One region of the Carboxydothermus ferrireducens DSM 11255 genome, then DNA from elsewhere that is predicted to be linked to it. Evidence: riboswitches for the same ligand, from Rfam matches in the RefSeq annotation. Region 1 holds a riboswitch; the other holds the start of a gene.

The links. Region 1 has a riboswitch for S-adenosylmethionine ahead of CARFE_RS0105750 (O-acetylhomoserine aminocarboxypropyltransferase/cysteine synthase family protein). Riboswitches for the same ligand answer to the same signal wherever they lie in the genome.
Region 2: it holds a riboswitch for S-adenosylmethionine, as region 1 does, so the genes downstream of both, CARFE_RS0102630 (methionine ABC transporter ATP-binding protein) here and CARFE_RS0105750 (O-acetylhomoserine aminocarboxypropyltransferase/cysteine synthase family protein) in region 1, are expected to answer to the same signal.

Annotation. Positions count from the first base shown of each region.
Region 1 covers NZ_ATYG01000013.1:66,648-74,689, forward strand. The annotation lists tRNA gene CARFE_RS0105735 (tRNA-Pro) at 1-77, opposite strand; gene bshC (bacillithiol biosynthesis cysteine-adding enzyme BshC) at 148-1,755, opposite strand; gene metX (homoserine O-acetyltransferase MetX) at 1,798-2,937, opposite strand; gene CARFE_RS0105750 (O-acetylhomoserine aminocarboxypropyltransferase/cysteine synthase family protein) at 2,946-4,211, opposite strand; SAM riboswitch class I at 4,349-4,452, opposite strand; gene CARFE_RS14435 (HD-GYP domain-containing protein) at 4,586-5,818, opposite strand; gene CARFE_RS0105760 (EAL domain-containing protein) at 5,875-8,042, opposite strand, start outside.
Region 2 covers NZ_ATYG01000003.1:73,357-81,398, reverse strand. The annotation lists gene CARFE_RS0102655 (MFS transporter) at 1-1,085, shown strand, start outside; gene CARFE_RS0102650 (DegV family protein) at 1,152-2,000, shown strand; gene CARFE_RS0102645 (Hsp20/alpha crystallin family protein) at 2,058-2,495, opposite strand; gene CARFE_RS0102640 (MetQ/NlpA family ABC transporter substrate-binding protein) at 2,548-3,345, opposite strand; gene CARFE_RS0102635 (methionine ABC transporter permease) at 3,365-4,012, opposite strand; gene CARFE_RS0102630 (methionine ABC transporter ATP-binding protein) at 4,015-5,028, opposite strand; SAM riboswitch class I at 5,090-5,194, opposite strand; gene CARFE_RS0102620 (ABC transporter permease subunit) at 5,305-6,153, opposite strand; gene CARFE_RS0102615 (ABC transporter ATP-binding protein) at 6,137-7,042, opposite strand; gene CARFE_RS0102610 (anti-sigma factor family protein) at 7,044-8,042, opposite strand, start outside.

The sequences.
Region 1 (8,042 bases):
TGGTCGGGCTGGCGGGATTTGAACCCACGGCCCCTACCACCCCAAGGTAGTGCGCTACCAAGCTGCGCCACAGCCCGACATTCATTGGAGACATCTTATATTTTAAAGAGAAAACAGCTTCATGTCAAGTGCACAAAACCTCTTATCTTATTCCAGGTATAGCAAATAATGCTTCCCGGGATTAAAGGAAATTTCCAGAAGTTTTTCTAATAAAGCAAATCCGTATTTGGCAAGGTAGTAAAAAATATTATACACCCGCTCCTGCCATTCGTTTTCTGGTATTAAGTTAGTTTTTAAATACCGCAATTTTTCAATGTGTTTACTGTTCTTTTCCCGGTGGTACTTTTGGGCCCGCTCCTCCAGGTATTTCACCTGGGCCATAACCCTTCCTAAGTTTTCTCCGGTAAGTTTTTGAAAATCCGCCCCCAGTGGGGCAAGTTTTTCCTGCATGGTCTGGTAAGCCGAATTGATACTTTCTTTTAAGGCTTTAAAGGTATCATCAATTCCAAGGTTGTCCAATCGCTCCAATACCCGGTAAAATACCCCGTCGTAATCTTGATAAATTTCCTGCGGTAAAAGGGCAAATTCTTTTAAAGCTTTCTCCACCCGCGGCTCAATTAAAGTTGCCGTAAATCGGGGTAGGATTACCGGCATCTGGGTACCCATTATTTCATACACTTCTTTTAACATGCCGTAGTAACCGATTTCTCCAGGGCCAGCCACATAAGCCAGTACCGGAAAAACCAGCGACTGGATGGAAGTCCTGACCACCAGGTTCGGACTTAACTTTTCCGGGTATCTTTCCATAAACTCCAAAAACTCTTCCCGGGTAAAGCTTACTTCCCCATCCCGGCTTACCACCTTTTCCCCGGCCACTTCCAAAGCAATTCTTTCATCGTTTTTAAAGATAAACATGTTGCAGTGGTTAGGACAGGGGTCAAGCTGGGGCTCAATTCCAAGACTTTGCTGCTCGGTATATACTTTAAATAAAGCCTTTTCAATAGCGTCCCTCTTTAAAAAAGCATTTTTAAGATAGTCTTTGGTAACCCTTTTAAATTCCGGATTTAGGCCATCATAAACTAAAAGGCCGTATTTACCAAAAAGCTTTAACATTAAGCGGGCAAAGGCCTGGCCTAAATTGGCCGAATGATAAGCTTTTTTAATTTCCGTAAAAACTTCTTCTTTGTAATCAAAATTGGGTAATAGGCTCTCGAACTTTTCAATGGCTTCAACAGTCTCTGGTTCGGTTGGCCTCAGTCCAGCCGGGATTTTTCGCAGGTCAGTAAATTCAATTTTTATTTCCTGCGGCCCCTCTTTTCCAGGGAAGTAGAGAAAATTTACTTCCTCCACATCGTGGTCTTCACTGCCAATCCAAAAGAGGGGCACAACTTCGTGATTTAGCAATTCGCTTAGTCGTTTTGCTTCAATAATTGCATGAACTGCTTTATATATGGAATACAAGGGTCCCGTTAAAAAGCCCGGCTGCTGCCCGGTTAAGACGATAAATGCTCCCTTTTTGATTTTGTCGAGATTTTCCACAACCTTTTGGTCAAGTGCAAAATCTTTCAGGTAAGAGCTTAATAAATTATAGAGAGCTTCCGGATTACTCTTATCTTTTAAATAATCTGCCCTATCATAAAAGCTTCGGGTATTCCAGGGGTTGTAATGGTAAAACCTGGCTACTCTGTCGTACCCGGTTAAATAATACCTGACCAGATTTTTTTCGTAACCTAAATTTATTTCCTCGTACCGCATTGCCTGCTCCTCTGTTTTTCTTTTATCTTACCATAGTTTTCTTTAAAAGTTAATTGTCGCCCTCCGGCCAGCCACATACTCCAAAAAGTTACTTAAGATTGGCGACATTTTGGAAAACTCAATTAAAAAAGCATCGTGGCCGTGAGGAGAGGAAAGTTCCCAGTAATAAGCCTCTTTTTTGGCTTCCTTCAATGCTTCTACAATTTCCTTTTGCTGATAGGTTGGGTAAAGAAAATCGGTGTCAATGCCAATAGCTAACAGGGGCGTTTTCAGTTCCTTTAAAATTTCCCGGTAGCGACCCCTTCCGCGGCTTATGTCATGCAAATCCATCGCCTTTAAGAGATACAAATAAGTATTGGCATCAAACCGCTTTACTAATTTATCCCCTTGATAGTAAAGGTAATTTTCAATTTCAAAGCGGGAAGTATGACTGAAAAGCTCCTGGTCCGTTTCATAAGTATGGGTTCGCCCAAAACGGTACTGCCAGGAAATATCGCTTTTGTAGGTAATGATGCCAATCATCCTGGCCAAAGCCAATCCTCTTTTTGGGCCCTCAAACCCGTAATAATTTCCACCACGCCATTCGGGGTCGGTCATGATGGCTTCCCGGCCAACCGCATTAAAAGCTATACCAAAGGGGGAAAGGCGGGCACTGGTAGCAATGGCCACCACGCTTTTTAACATCTCGGGATACATGTAAGCCCACTCTAAAGCCTGCATACCCCCCATGGAGCCGCCCACCGCCGCCAGGATTTTCGTAATCCCCAGGTGGCGCACCAGCATGTACTGAAGATTAACCATGTCTCTAATGGTGATAATGGGAAAACTCATGCCCCAGGGCTTCCCGGTAGCGGGGTTAATTGAAGAAGGCCCGGTAGTCCCGTAGCATCCCCCTAAAACGTTGGAGCAAACAATAAAGTATTTATTGGTGTCAAAAGGCCTTCCCGGTCCCACCATGGGGTCCCACCAGCCGGCCACTTTGTCTTCCGGCCGGTGTTTTCCCGCTACATGGGCATCTCCTGTTAGGGCATGTAAAATCAAAATCGCGTTATCTCCCCGCTCGTTCAGTTCGCCGTAAGTCTCATAGGCTACCGTTACCGGAGCAATTTTTTCGCCGCATTCTAAAGTTATTTCCGGAAAAGTAACCTTCTTGGTTTCCACAATACCAACCGAACCGTTCATTTTTCCTCCTACACCTGTGCTAAAGCATTATCTAAATCCTGGATTAAATCATCCACGTCTTCAATGCCAATGGACAAACGAATTAAATCTTCTGTTACTCCGGCCTTTAAAAGTTCTTCACTGTTTAACTGGCTGTGGGTGGTAGAAGCTGGATGGATGATTAATGATTTAGCATCCCCCACATTGGCGAGATGGGAGAAAATTTTTACCCCTTCTATTACTTTTTTCCCGGCTTCGCGTCCACCTTTTACTCCAAAAGTAAGCATGGCCCCAAATCCGTTTTTAAAGTATTTCTGAGCCCGGTTATAGTGAGGGTGGTCGCTAAGGCCCGGATAATTGACAAAGGTAACTTTCGGGTGCCCTTTTAAGTACTCAGCAATTTTAAGGGCATTTTCCGAATGTTTCTTCATTCTGAGCTCCAAAGTTTCTACTCCAAGTAGTATCAAAAACGCATTAAAAGGAGAAAGGGATGCGCCAATATCCCGCAAAAACTGGGTGCGGGCCCTGGCAATGTACGCCGCGGCCCCAAACTTTTCGGTATAAATCATGCCGTGATAGGCGGGATCAGGAGTGGTAAACTGGGTAAAACCCCCTGCTTTCCAGTCAAAATTTCCGCCATCGACAATGATTCCGCCTATCGCCACCCCGTGACCGCCAATAAATTTGGTAAGGGAGTGAATAACTATGTTAGCCCCATGTTCAAGAGGCCGAAAGAGGTAAGGGGTAGCAAAGGTATTGTCCACCACCAGCGGTATTTTATAGCTCTGGGCAAGTTTGGATAGAGCTTCAAAGTCAGGAATGGTAAGTCCGGGATTGCCGATGGTTTCCACATAAAGGGCCCGGGTTTTAGGGGTGATTAATTTTTCAAAGGATTCCACTTCAACATTTTCGGTAAACCTGACATTTATGCCAAAGGATTTAAAAGTATTGGCCAACAGGGTATAAGTTCCGCCATAAAGATTGGAAGAAGCAACAATTTCATCCCCGGCAGAAGCAAGATTCAAAAGGGCAAAGGTGATTGCCGCCTGACCGGAAGCAACCGCTAAAGCTCCAATACCTCCTTCCAAAGCAGCAATGCGGTTTTCCAAAACTTCGGTGGTCGGGTTGTCAATGCGGGTATAAATGTAACCGCCACCTTCCAAATTAAATAATGCTGCAGCATGCTCGGTGCTTTCAAATACGTAAGAGGTAGTTTGATAGATGGGAACCGCCCGAGCTCTGGTTTCCCTGTCCGGTTTTTGTCCGGCGTGAAGCGCTTTTGTCGCAAATTTCACTACAATCTCTCCTTTCTTTCCGCCTACTTTAGGGACGGCTCTGATTTTTGCGTCTAAACGCCTAAAAAAAGAACCCCCCTGATTTTGGTGTTTAAATAAAAAAACCTCTTCCGACAAGAAGAGGCTTTGGTTTCCTCCTCTTATCTCTCAGGATTATCCTCCTGCAGGATTTGGCACCTTTGCCAAAAAGGCCGGTTGCCGGGCTTCATAGGGCCAGTCCCTCCGCCGCTCTCGATAAGAGTGTTTCGTTATTCGCTATTTACTTGAAATTAATTCTATAAAGGATAAAACTATTTGTCAATTACTTAGCTCAAATTTTTTGTATATAGGCCAGAGAATAGCTCTCGATATTGTGACCTTTTTGTAAAGGTCAGTTATCCTGCCTCAGTTTCCAGAACCCTTTGCATTCGAGTAATAATCTCCGGATAACTATCCAAAAGTATTTTAACACACTCTCGGTCAATTCTGTTGGCCCGAACTTCGTTAAATAAAATCTCTTTAACCTCCCGGTATTTTAACCCCTTCCGGTAGGGGCGGTCTTCAGTTAGAGCTACAAACATGTCAACTACACCTAAAAGCCGTTCTTGTAGAGAAATTTCTTCGCCTTTTTTCTTAAAAGGATAACCACTACCATCAAGCTTCTCGTGATGAAAAGCAGCGGTGCGGACAATCTCCTCAGGAAAAACGTCTATCAACCAATAGTAGGTATAAAAAGTATGCTGTTTTATTACGCTAAACTCTTCCCGACTAAGGGCCGCAGGTTTTTCCAGTATTTCTTCGGGCACCGTAAGTTTTCCCAAATCATGTAAAAGTCCAGCTACTTCTAAAGCTTTTCGTACTTCAAGGTCAAAGCCAAAAATCTCTCCGGCAAACTTTGCCACTTCAGCTATAAGCTGTGAATGGTAAAATGTGAAGTGAGATTTATGGTCAATGATTTTAGCAAAAAGTTGCGCAATACTTATCACTTCATCAAGCTCCAGCCACCTGTGCTGGCCTGGATGTATATTTAAGCATTGATTTAAAATATCCCCATCCCCTAAAGTAAGCCAGAAATCCTCAGTTTCTGCAACCACTAAAAACACATCTACTATCTCTGGATCAAAAAGAATATTCTTACCAGAAACTATTTTTTCCACTACCTTCTCTTTCACCAGTAAGGGATGCATATTATCCTGAAAGAAAAACGCTACCCGGTCAGCAAGATAAATTATCCGGCTAAACAGCGGAATTTCCTTACCAGCAAGCCCGGTTTTATTTTTCCCTTGAAAATGATCGTGATGGCTTAAAATAACGGGAGCATATTGATCAAAATACGTGTTTTTAAGAAAGTTATAACCCCGCAGGCAATGTTCAAACTCCTCTTCCTCAAAAAAGTTAATAAGCTGCTCGTCCTTGCCCCAAGGCAAAACTCCAATATCATGAATCATTCCTAAATATATAAGGTCGTTTTTTTCAAACTCTGTAAGTCCCAATTTATCACCAACTAAGTAGGAAACATAGGCAACTTTCCAATGATGTTTGTTAAGGCCTAATTCGTTAGCATCAAAAGCTGAAAACATATTTTTTATTAAGTTAAAAAAGTTAAAAAAGTTAACCTTAATGGTCAAAACTAATACTCCTTTCAATAAAATTAAGTAGTTTTACCTCGGACCTCATCCTGGCACTACTTTTGTGCGTTATGAGAAATCAAGAAATATTGGTCCCCTTTTTGAACCAGATGAATAACCTCGTCTGGAGGCAATGGTTTGCTAAAATAAAAACCTTGAACTTTATCGCACCCGCTCTCTATTAGACACTCAAGCTGCTCTCTGGTTTCTACCCCTTCAGCAGTTACAGGTAGTTTCAGCCTGTGTCCCAATAAAATAATCGCATCTATTATAGCCTTATTTACATCTATCTTAATACCATTCACAAACGACCTGTCAATTTTTAAACCATCAACCGTAAATTTTTGCATATATCTAAAAGAACTGTTTTCAGTGCCAAAATCATCTATTATTATTTTAACCCCAGCTTTTTTCAAGTGATAAAGGTTTTCAACCACCGTTTCCACTGCTTCTATAAGGACGGTTTCAGTAATCTCCAGTTCCAGGTATCTCGGTTCAAGTTCAATTTCTTTTAGGATATCACACACAACCTTCGCGAAATTAGGCTGCTCCAACTGATGCACAGAAACATTTACCGAAACGCTGAAACCCGAATACCCCATACCGAGCCATTCTTTCATTTGTCTACAAGCTGTCCTTAACACCCACTCACCTATAGATATTATCTGTCGGGTCTCTTCAGCAATAGGAATAAAGTGAAAAGGGCTAATCATTCCTTTTTTAGGATGTTGCCACCTCAAAAGTGCCTCCATACTCGCTATTTTACCTGTCTTTAGGTCAATAAGGGGCTGATAATATAAAATGAACTGATTTTTTTCCAAAGCCAACCTTAAATCTCTTTTAACTGTATTAGCAAATTCTACCTCGCTCTTCATTGCTATGTCAAAATATTGGAAACCATTTTTTCCTTTTCTTTTAGCCGTGTACATAGCTATATCCGCATTCTTCAGTATAGCTCTTTCACTTTTTCCATGATCGGGATAGATGGCAATACCAATACTAATAGTAACAGGCAATTCATAATTATTGAGTTTTATTGGTTGGTCAAATAATTCCAATATTCTTTTTGCAACCTTATCCGTATCCTCAATACTATTTACATCAGGCAGTAAAATGATAAATTCATCACCGCCAACCCTGGATATTGTATCTGTTTCTCGCACACACTTTGTTAATTCCTTGGCAATCTTCTTCAATAGCCTGTCTCCCGTATGATGACCCAAAGAGTCGTTGATAATTTTGAAATTATCAAGATCAACAAAAAACACTGCAAGTTTCTTCCCATTCCTTCTGGCATCTGCCATGGCAACTTTGAGCCTCTCCAGAAAAACATCCCGACGCGGTAGGTTAGTCAGAGGGTCATGGAATGCCATGTATTCTAATTTGCTTTCCATTTGTTTTCTTTGAGTAATATCCGTGTGCGATCCTGCCATTCTTATGGCTTTGCCCTCTTCATTCCATAAAGCCTTTCCTCTGCTTAAAATCCATATATATTTTCCGTCCTTTGTTTTGATTCTATATTCGCATAAGTAAAATGGCGTCTTTTTCTCTAAATGATTACGTAAATTATTAATTACTGCTTTCACATCTCTGGGATGGATAAATTTAATCCATGTTTCACAGTAGTTATTTATTACTTCTTTATCAAAACCAATAAGATCTCTCCACCTTTCGGAGATGTAGGCAGTATCCGTTTCCAAATCCCAGTCCCATAGCCCGTCGCTTGCTCCTTCAACTACCAATCTGTAACGTTCTTCACTTTTTTTCAATTCATCCTGCTGCCTTTGTATTTCAATTAAGTTCTGTCTCACTTCTTCTTCTCGAGCCATAAGTTCTTCATTCATTGCCGACAGCTCTTCCTGCTGAGCCAATAATTCCTCGTTTAAAGCAAGAAGGTTTCTATTTGCTTCTTCAAATCTCTTTTCGGTTTTCTTTAATTCTGTAACGTCTATCCCGGTAGAAACAATGTACTTATGCCCTTCCTCATCGCTGAAAATACTATTATGCCACATAATATAAATTTCTCTACCGTTCTTTAAAACCATCGGTTTTTCGTCTATGTAACGAAAACTTCTCTCTCCAGTATCATCCAATTGTTCTTTTATGTAACTAATTAAATTTTCCGGAATGATTAAACTTACATCTATCTTCTCTAATTGTTCCTCTATCGCTATATCAAATAAATTCTGAGTATATCTATTGAACCAAACTACTCCACTTTCCA
Region 2 (8,042 bases), on a different contig from region 1:
TGTACCTTTTAGCCCGGGACTTACACTTAAGCCTTACCCGCCAGGGAATTCTGGTAGCGGTTGTTTCGTTTGCCGGTTCGGTCATGCAACCGTACCTGGGTTATCTGGTGGATAAAAAAGGAAAAAGCACCTATCTCTTATTTAGCCTTTTGCTAATGGGATTACTTACTACCGCCACCGGACTGTTTCAAAATTTTTATCCCGTTTTAATCCTTTTTACCCTCGGCGCCTTAGGCTCAGCCCTTTATCACCCCTTAGGGTCTGTGCTTACAACCAGCATCAGCGAAAAGAAAAACACCGCCGTGTCGTTTTACGTTACCTGGGGAAATATCGGCTACTCCATAGCCCCGGTAATTCTGGTGCCGGCGGTAGAAGCTCTGGGACGAAAAGGGCTTTTACTTTTTTCTCTGCCTATGTTTTTAGCACTAATATTCCTCTATTTATCAAAAAGCCACCAGCTACCCCTTCCCCACGAAGAGCGTAAAGAAACTCTACCCTCCTTTCGGGCCACGATTAAAAGCGCCTTTTTAGGCCTTCTGCTTTTAAACTTAATCGTTTGGGGCCGTGCCTGGATCCAGGTTGCCCTTGGCAACTATTCCATTCAGTATTTCCTGCATCAGGGGCTTTCGGCCAACCAGAGCAGTATCCTTCTTTCGGCTTATCTTTTGGCCGGAACAGCAGGGGTGGTAGCGGGTGGTTTTGTAAGTGAAAAGCACGGAGAAAGGTTTACCCTGCTTGCTACTTTCCTTTTGTCCGGAGCTACGTTAATAATGATGTTTTTCACTCCACCACCTTTTTCTTATCTTGGCATGCTTATAACCGGCTTTCTTTTAAACATGTCGTTCCCGGCCACCATCGTTATGGGACAAAACTTAATCCCGGAAAACGCCGGAATGGTTTCCGGGATGATGATGGGGCTGGCTTTTGGTCTTGGCGGTATGGGTGCTATGCTTACCGGTACGGTAGCTGATTATACCAGTCTTGCTTTTTCTTTAAAACTGTTGGTGGTGATTCCCTTTATTATCTCCGCTTTAACGTTGGTTTATTTTCAAAAAATTTCCCTGCCTAAACCCAAAATAAAATAATTTTTGACATATTTCGATTTTTCCTGTATATTTAAGTTAAATTTATTTTTTTGGAGGTTTTACGATTTGCGCAAGTTTAAGATTTTCACCGATAGCACCCTGGATTTACCCGAAGAAATTTTAAACGAAGAGGGAATTGAGATTATTCCTCTTTCCGTTCATTTTCCCGACGGCAAGAGCTATCTTGATCGCCTGGAAATTTCCGCTAAAGAGTTTTTAGCCAGGATGAAAGAATACGTCGAATTACCTAAAACCAGTCAACCATCCCCCCATCACTTTTTAGAAGCTTTTAAAAATGCCGTACACCAATTGGAAAACGTCGGCGAGGTAGTTTTTTTAGGGGTTTCGTCCCGGCTTTCCGGAACCTTTCAAACTGCTAAAATGGCTGCAGAAATGGTCAGCAAAAAAATCACCGTTATTGATTCAAAAACCGGTTCCCTGGGACTTGGGATTTTAGCCTTAAAGGTTGCGGAATGGTTAAAAGAAGGCATAAACCGGGAAGAACTCTTACACCGGATAGAAAAATTTAAAGAAGAGCATCGGCTCTTTTTTACCGTGGAAACCATGGAAAATCTGGTCAAAGGCGGGCGGATTTCCCGGATGAAAGAAAGGGTTGCTAATTTTTTAAATATAAAACCTATCTTTCACCGGACGCCTGAAGGCGAAATAGCTCATTTAGAAAATGTCCGGGGGCGAAAAAAAGCCATCCAAAGACTAATTGAGCTTGCCGAACAACATGGGAAAGATTTTGAACAAAAAATTGTCGGTATAACTCACGCCGGCGCTTTGGAAGAGGCGCTTTTCTTAAAAGAAAAACTCCTGGAGCGGTTAAAACCGAAAAAAATTATCCTTTCCGAATTAAGTCCAGCACTGGCCACCCACAGCGGGGAAGGAACTTTACTGGTAACTTATTAAAAATAAGGGGACGGTTCAGAGCAGCAAAATGGATGCTTGGAGAACCGTCCCTTCCGTTTACTGTATTTCTATGCGGCGGGCCCGGGGATTGTTTTTGCCGGATTTTTTCATCCGCACCTCTAAAATGCCTTTTTGGTAAGAAGCCCGGGCATGATCCGGTTCAACTTCCGCCGGTAGAGCGATAGTTCTTGAAAATTTGCCGTAATAACGTTCACTCCGGTAAAACCGCTCTTGCTTTCTCTCCCGTTCATCCCGGATCTCGCCTCTTAAGGTAAGGCTTTCCGGCTCCACAATTACTTCAAGGTCTTCTTTGGCATTTAGTCCCGGTATTTCCGCCCGAACAACTACGTCTGCCCCTTCTTCAAAAATTTCCACCCGCGGGCTAAAGAGTCTTGCAGGGTTAAAGGGTTCCAAAAAATCTCCCCGTTCAAAAAACCGTTCCATCTGGTTTTTAAAATTTAACATTTCCCGCCAGGGATCAAAAGGTATAAGCATTTTTTCACCTCCATTTAATTAGCATGGAGGCTTTTTTATTTTTTATACGAAATTAATTTAAAGGCACCACCGCACCATTGTATTTTTCATTGATAAACTTCTTAATTTCTTCGGACTTTAAAGCTTCCGACAGTTTTTTAATTTCTTCGCGATTTTCATCGCCTTTGCGCACAGCCAAAACGTTGCCAAAAGTCTCGGCCGCTTCCGAATTGGCATCTTCGGCAATTAACGCATCTTTAGGAGTAAGCTTAGCTTCCTGGGCATAGTTGCCGTTAATTACCGCTCCATCAAGGTCATCCAGGGACCGCGGCAGCTGGGCTGCTTCTAATTCCACCACTTCCACTTTCTTGGAAGTTATATCCTTTACCGTTGCTTTGATCCCCACACCCGGTTTTAAGGTAATAAGCCCTGCTTTTTCCAAGAGAGCCAAAGCCCGCCCACCGTTGGTAGGATCGTTCGGAATACCAATTTTGGCTCCCGGTTTAAACTCGTCAATACTCTTTACCTTTTTGGAATAAAGCCCCATCGGCTCAAAATGGACTTTTACCGTCCAGGTAAGGTTAAGCCCCCGGTCTTTATTAAATTGCTCTAAATACGGTACGTGCTGAAAATAGTTGGCATCCAGCTCTTTTTCCGCCAAAGCGATATTGGGCTTTACATAGTCGGTAAACTCGATAATCTCCAGTTTGATGCCTTCCTTTTCTAAAATCGGCTGCACCTGCCGTAAAATTTCCGCGTGGGGTACCGGGGTCGCCCCAACTTTTAAAACTTTTTCTGTAGGTTTTTGGCTTCCGCAGCCAAAAAGGCCAAGGGTTAAAATTAGCACTAAGGCTACCAAAACTTTTTTCATTTTAACTCCTCCTCCTTAATTATTTTGTTTTATATTTACGGGCCAAAAAATTGCCCGTAGCCTGCACAATCTCCACCAGAGCTACCAAAATAGCCACGGTTATGAGCATCACATCCGTTTGAAAACGCATATAACCATACCGGACTCCGAGGTCGCCCAGCCCTCCACCACCTATGGCTCCGGCCATGGCCGAATAACCAATTATAGCTATTGCAGTATTGGTTAAACTCAAAATAATTCCGGCTCGGGCTTCCGGCAAAAGTACTTTGAAAATTACCTGCCGGTTATTTGCCCCCATGGCCCGGGCCGCTTCTACCACTCCAGGGTCAACTTCTCTGAGATTGGCCTCAATTAACCGGGCAACAAAAGGCGCCGCCCCTATTGTTAAGGGTACTATCGCTGCGCTGCTACCGATAGAGGTCCCGGCAATAAGCCGGGTTAAAGGAGTTACCGCCAGCATCAGAATTACAAAAGGCGCCGAACGCAGGACATTTACTACCGAACCCAGAATGCTGTAAATTACAGGATTGGGCATTATCCCACCATTTGAAACGGCATTTAAGAGAACTCCCACCGGAATACCAATTACCGCTGCAAAGAAAAGAGATACTCCGGTCATATAAAGGGTTTCATAGGTAGCCTTCAGGATTTCCGGCCAGTATTCCACTTCTACACCACCTCCAGCTTCACCGAAAGCTCGTGCAAAATTTGCCGGACCTTGTCTCGTTTGCTTTCATCCCCGAAAATCTCTACCGCCAAAATTCCGTAGGGAACGTCTTTTAAATGTCCGATATTGCCGTAAAGGATACTTAACTCCACACCCGTTTCTTTGATTATCCTGGATACCACCGGCTCATTGGCGGTATTGCCGGCAAAGCGCAGCAAGAGCACTTCCCTGTCAGGTCTTCTGGTCCGGGCATGGGCTAAAACCTCTTCCGGTAATTCCTTGCTGATTACGGTGTTAACAAACTCTTTGGTAATGGGGTGCGAGGGATTTAAAAAGACATCGGTTACTACCCCTTCTTCTACCACCCGGCCGTTGTCCATTACCGCCACCCGGTCGCAGATTTCGGTAATCACCCGCATTTCATGGGTAATGATAACTATGGTAATCCCCAGCTTTTGGTTAATTTCTGCCAGTAACTTAAGAATTTGTCCCGTCGTTTGCGGGTCCAGAGCAGATGTGGGTTCATCACAGAGAAGAATCTTAGGGTTTGCAGCAATCGCCCGGGCAATTCCCACCCGTTGCTTTTGGCCCCCGGAAAGTTCTCTTGGATAACTATCCGCTTTATCCAAAAGCCCCACCAGCTCCAGGACTTCCATAACCCGCTTCTTTATCTGTTCCCTGGGATAGCCCCCTATCTCCAGGGGAAAAGCTACGTTCCCAAAAACGGTGCGGGAATCCAAGAGGTTAAAATGCTGAAAGATCATCCCGATTTTTTGCCGCAAATTTAGAAGTTCTTTACTTGATAGCCGTGTGATTTCCACGCCATCCACCCAAACTTCACCGGAAGTAGGCCGGACAAGCCCGTTTATTGCCCGCAGTAACGATGACTTTCCGGCGCCCGATAAGCCGATGATGCCAAAAATTTCACCTTTTTTTATTTCTAAACTGACATTATCCACCGCTTTTACCTTTCTTTTCCCCGGATACGTAATGTCCAGGTTTTTAATAATAATCACTGTTACCACCTCTTTTGCAAAAAAATAACCCCCTTCCGGTTAGAAGAGGGTTTTGCTCCTCCTCTTATCTCCCGGAATTTAATCCGCAGGAATTGGCACCATTGCCAAAAATATGGCCGGTTGCCGGGCTTCATTGGGCCAGTCCCTCCGCCACTCTTGATAAGAGGCGATCTATGTCATCGCCGCTATTTAGTTCGCATTAAACTGAATTTGATTTTAAATTCGAAACTACCACCTGTCAAGTCCCTCTGAAAAAGTTTTAATTTTTTAAATTTTCTACGCTGCCTCCCGTTTATTAAAAAGATATATTCCCAGAATTACTACCCCCATCAGGTAAAGAAGCGTATATCCGAGAAAGTACAAGCTCGGGGGGTTGGCACTGCCAAATAAGGTTAAAGGTCCGGCAAAGTTGCTAACTCCAGAAAAAATATACGACACCCCTTTGCGGTAAATAGCGTCGGTAGGAAGGATAATACTGGTTAAAAGGCCGATTTCTTGCAAAATTTTCGTTTGTCCGGGAAAGAAGCTTGCCACCTGCTCCATCATCCCTCCCACCAGCGAAGCCATATACAGGGTAAAAGCAAAAAAACCGTTAGCCGCCGGCGACAACCGCACCGACCCGGTCAACGTCACCGCCGTTAAAATAAGCGGCATTCCGCTTAAAATAAGTCCTGCAAACCAGACATTCTGTGGGATAAAACCGGTAATAACGTAAAACTCGGCTACCAGCGCCAATATTAAAATTATCGCCGCAATAATGCCCAAAAGACCGTAACCAATAAATTTTCCCAAAAATACCTCCCACTTTTTAACGGGACGTACCAGTAGCGGCTGTAAAAGCCACGCTTCTAATTCTCCTGAAATCGCCCCGACCGCACTAAATACCGCTATCACGTTTACTGCAAGGGAGGCGAAAAACAAGCCAAAGGAAAAGAAAAAATTTAAGAGAATATAATGCTGTAGCACCATATCAGGAGTAGGACTTTTATAAATTTTTAAATTATCGCTGATAAAATAAAGGCCGGTACCGAAAAGAATAAGGTAAACCACCGCTAAAATGACAATTACCAAAAGAGTTTTTCTGCGCACCGCTTCCCTTAAGGTATAACTAATTATCTGCCCCATTTTTGCCCTCCACCGCCTGGATAAATAATTCCTCGAGCGCCGCCTTAAACGGCCGAACCTCATAAATATTAGCTCCCCCGAGGACCAAATCCCGCATTATTGCCGGTACTTCTTCTTCGCTTACCCCCAAAAGCTTTAACCCATTTGGGGCTTCCCCGGTTTGATACCGGGATTTTAGTTTATTAAGAAGAGCTTCGGGAATTTCCCCGCGGATTAAAATCCCGCGTCCGGATAAAAGTTCCGCAAGTTTTCCCCGGGCTTTTATTTCCCCGCGGTTAATAATCGCTACACTATCGGCTACCATTTCCACCTCAGATAAAAGATGGCTGTTTAAAAATACCGCTACTCCTTGTCTTTTAAGGTCGGTGATAATTTCCCGGACTTCAATCCGGCCTACCGGATCCAGAGCCGAAGTTGGCTCATCCAAAAATAAAAGTTCCGGTTCCCCTAATAAGGCCACCGCCAGGGCCAGCCGCTGGCGCATCCCCTGGCTGTAGGTCTTAATTCTATTATCTTTCCGCTCCCAGAGTTTGGTCCGGGTTAAAACCTCTTCTATTCTTCTCTTTAACTTTTTCTCTGGAAGGTAGAGGAGTTTCCCGTGAAAGCGCAAAAGCTCTTCTGCCGTCATCCACTCCGGCAGGCGAATATTTTCCGGGAGATAGCCTACCTTACGACGGACATGCAAGTCTTCCGGGCTTTTCCCAAAAAGCCGTATCGTCCCCGAGGTAGGCTTTAATAAGCCCAGGGCAGTTTTCACAAAGGTACTTTTCCCGGCACCGTTTGGTCCTAAAAAAGCAAAGATTTCCCCGGGGGAAACCCCCAGAGAAATGTTCCGGCACCCTATTTCCCGGCCATAATATTTTGTTAAATCGACACTTTCTAATACCATGTTACCAGCTAAGCCCCCTTGCTACTTCTAAAAGGGTTTCTTTATCAAGAGAGCTTTCAATTACGGTAAGAATTCCCCCCTTTAAAAACACCAACACCCGATAGCTTCCACCCGATTGTTCAAGCATCTTTCCGGTTACACCGGCGATTTTAACATCTTCCACCGATGTTCCCTTGTAAACCGGTATCACCAGGGCGCTGTTTAAATCACCGGCAAGTCCTGCCAGAGAGCTTTTTAGGTCTCCGGGGATCCCCGGCAGCTCTAAGAGAACTTCGGCAATTTCTTCCGGCGTAATCCTGGCCCGGGTTTTTATTTCCGGTACTGCCTGACGGGTAATGCTAAGAAAACCACCATTATTACCGCCACCTGTCAGGTTGTAATTGGCCCGGTAACCAGGGTTTACGCTGATGTTAAACTCTTTTCCCTCCAGGGTTTCCGGAAATAGCTTCTTGGCTCCCAAAAACTTCAGCTGCCTGTTCATCTCCTTAACATTAACTTTCACTGTTAATTTAAATCCTTCCCCTTGGTATAAATTATTCAATTGCGCATATTTTTCCAAAGTTGAAGGTAAATTTTCCGGAACGGGATTTAAAGAAGCCGGAATATTTTTAATATCATTGAGAGCCAAATCCCGCGGTTTTAAAGTCACCTCTCTTTTAACCTCGATAAGTCCTTCTATTTTGCTTTCCCCCACCTTATTAAAAATATCGGAAAGTTTCTCCAGGTCCGCCGCATTAACCGAGACTACTTCGACCTTTTCAGCCCGGAAAAAGGTGTAAAGTTCATCGGCTATCGCTGGCGCCCCGATCAGGATTAAAGCGGCCGCCGCTACCGCTGCCACCCGGGGTAAAATTGCATTTTGCCAGAATTTTCTCCTAAGGCTTGGCGCTTTAGCCTTTTCGCCGTCAGTCAAAAGCGAAAGCTTTGTCGCGGTAAATTTTCTGGTGGCTTTAATTTCGTTTAACTTTTCCCGGCACTTTACGCACTCTTCAAGGTGTTC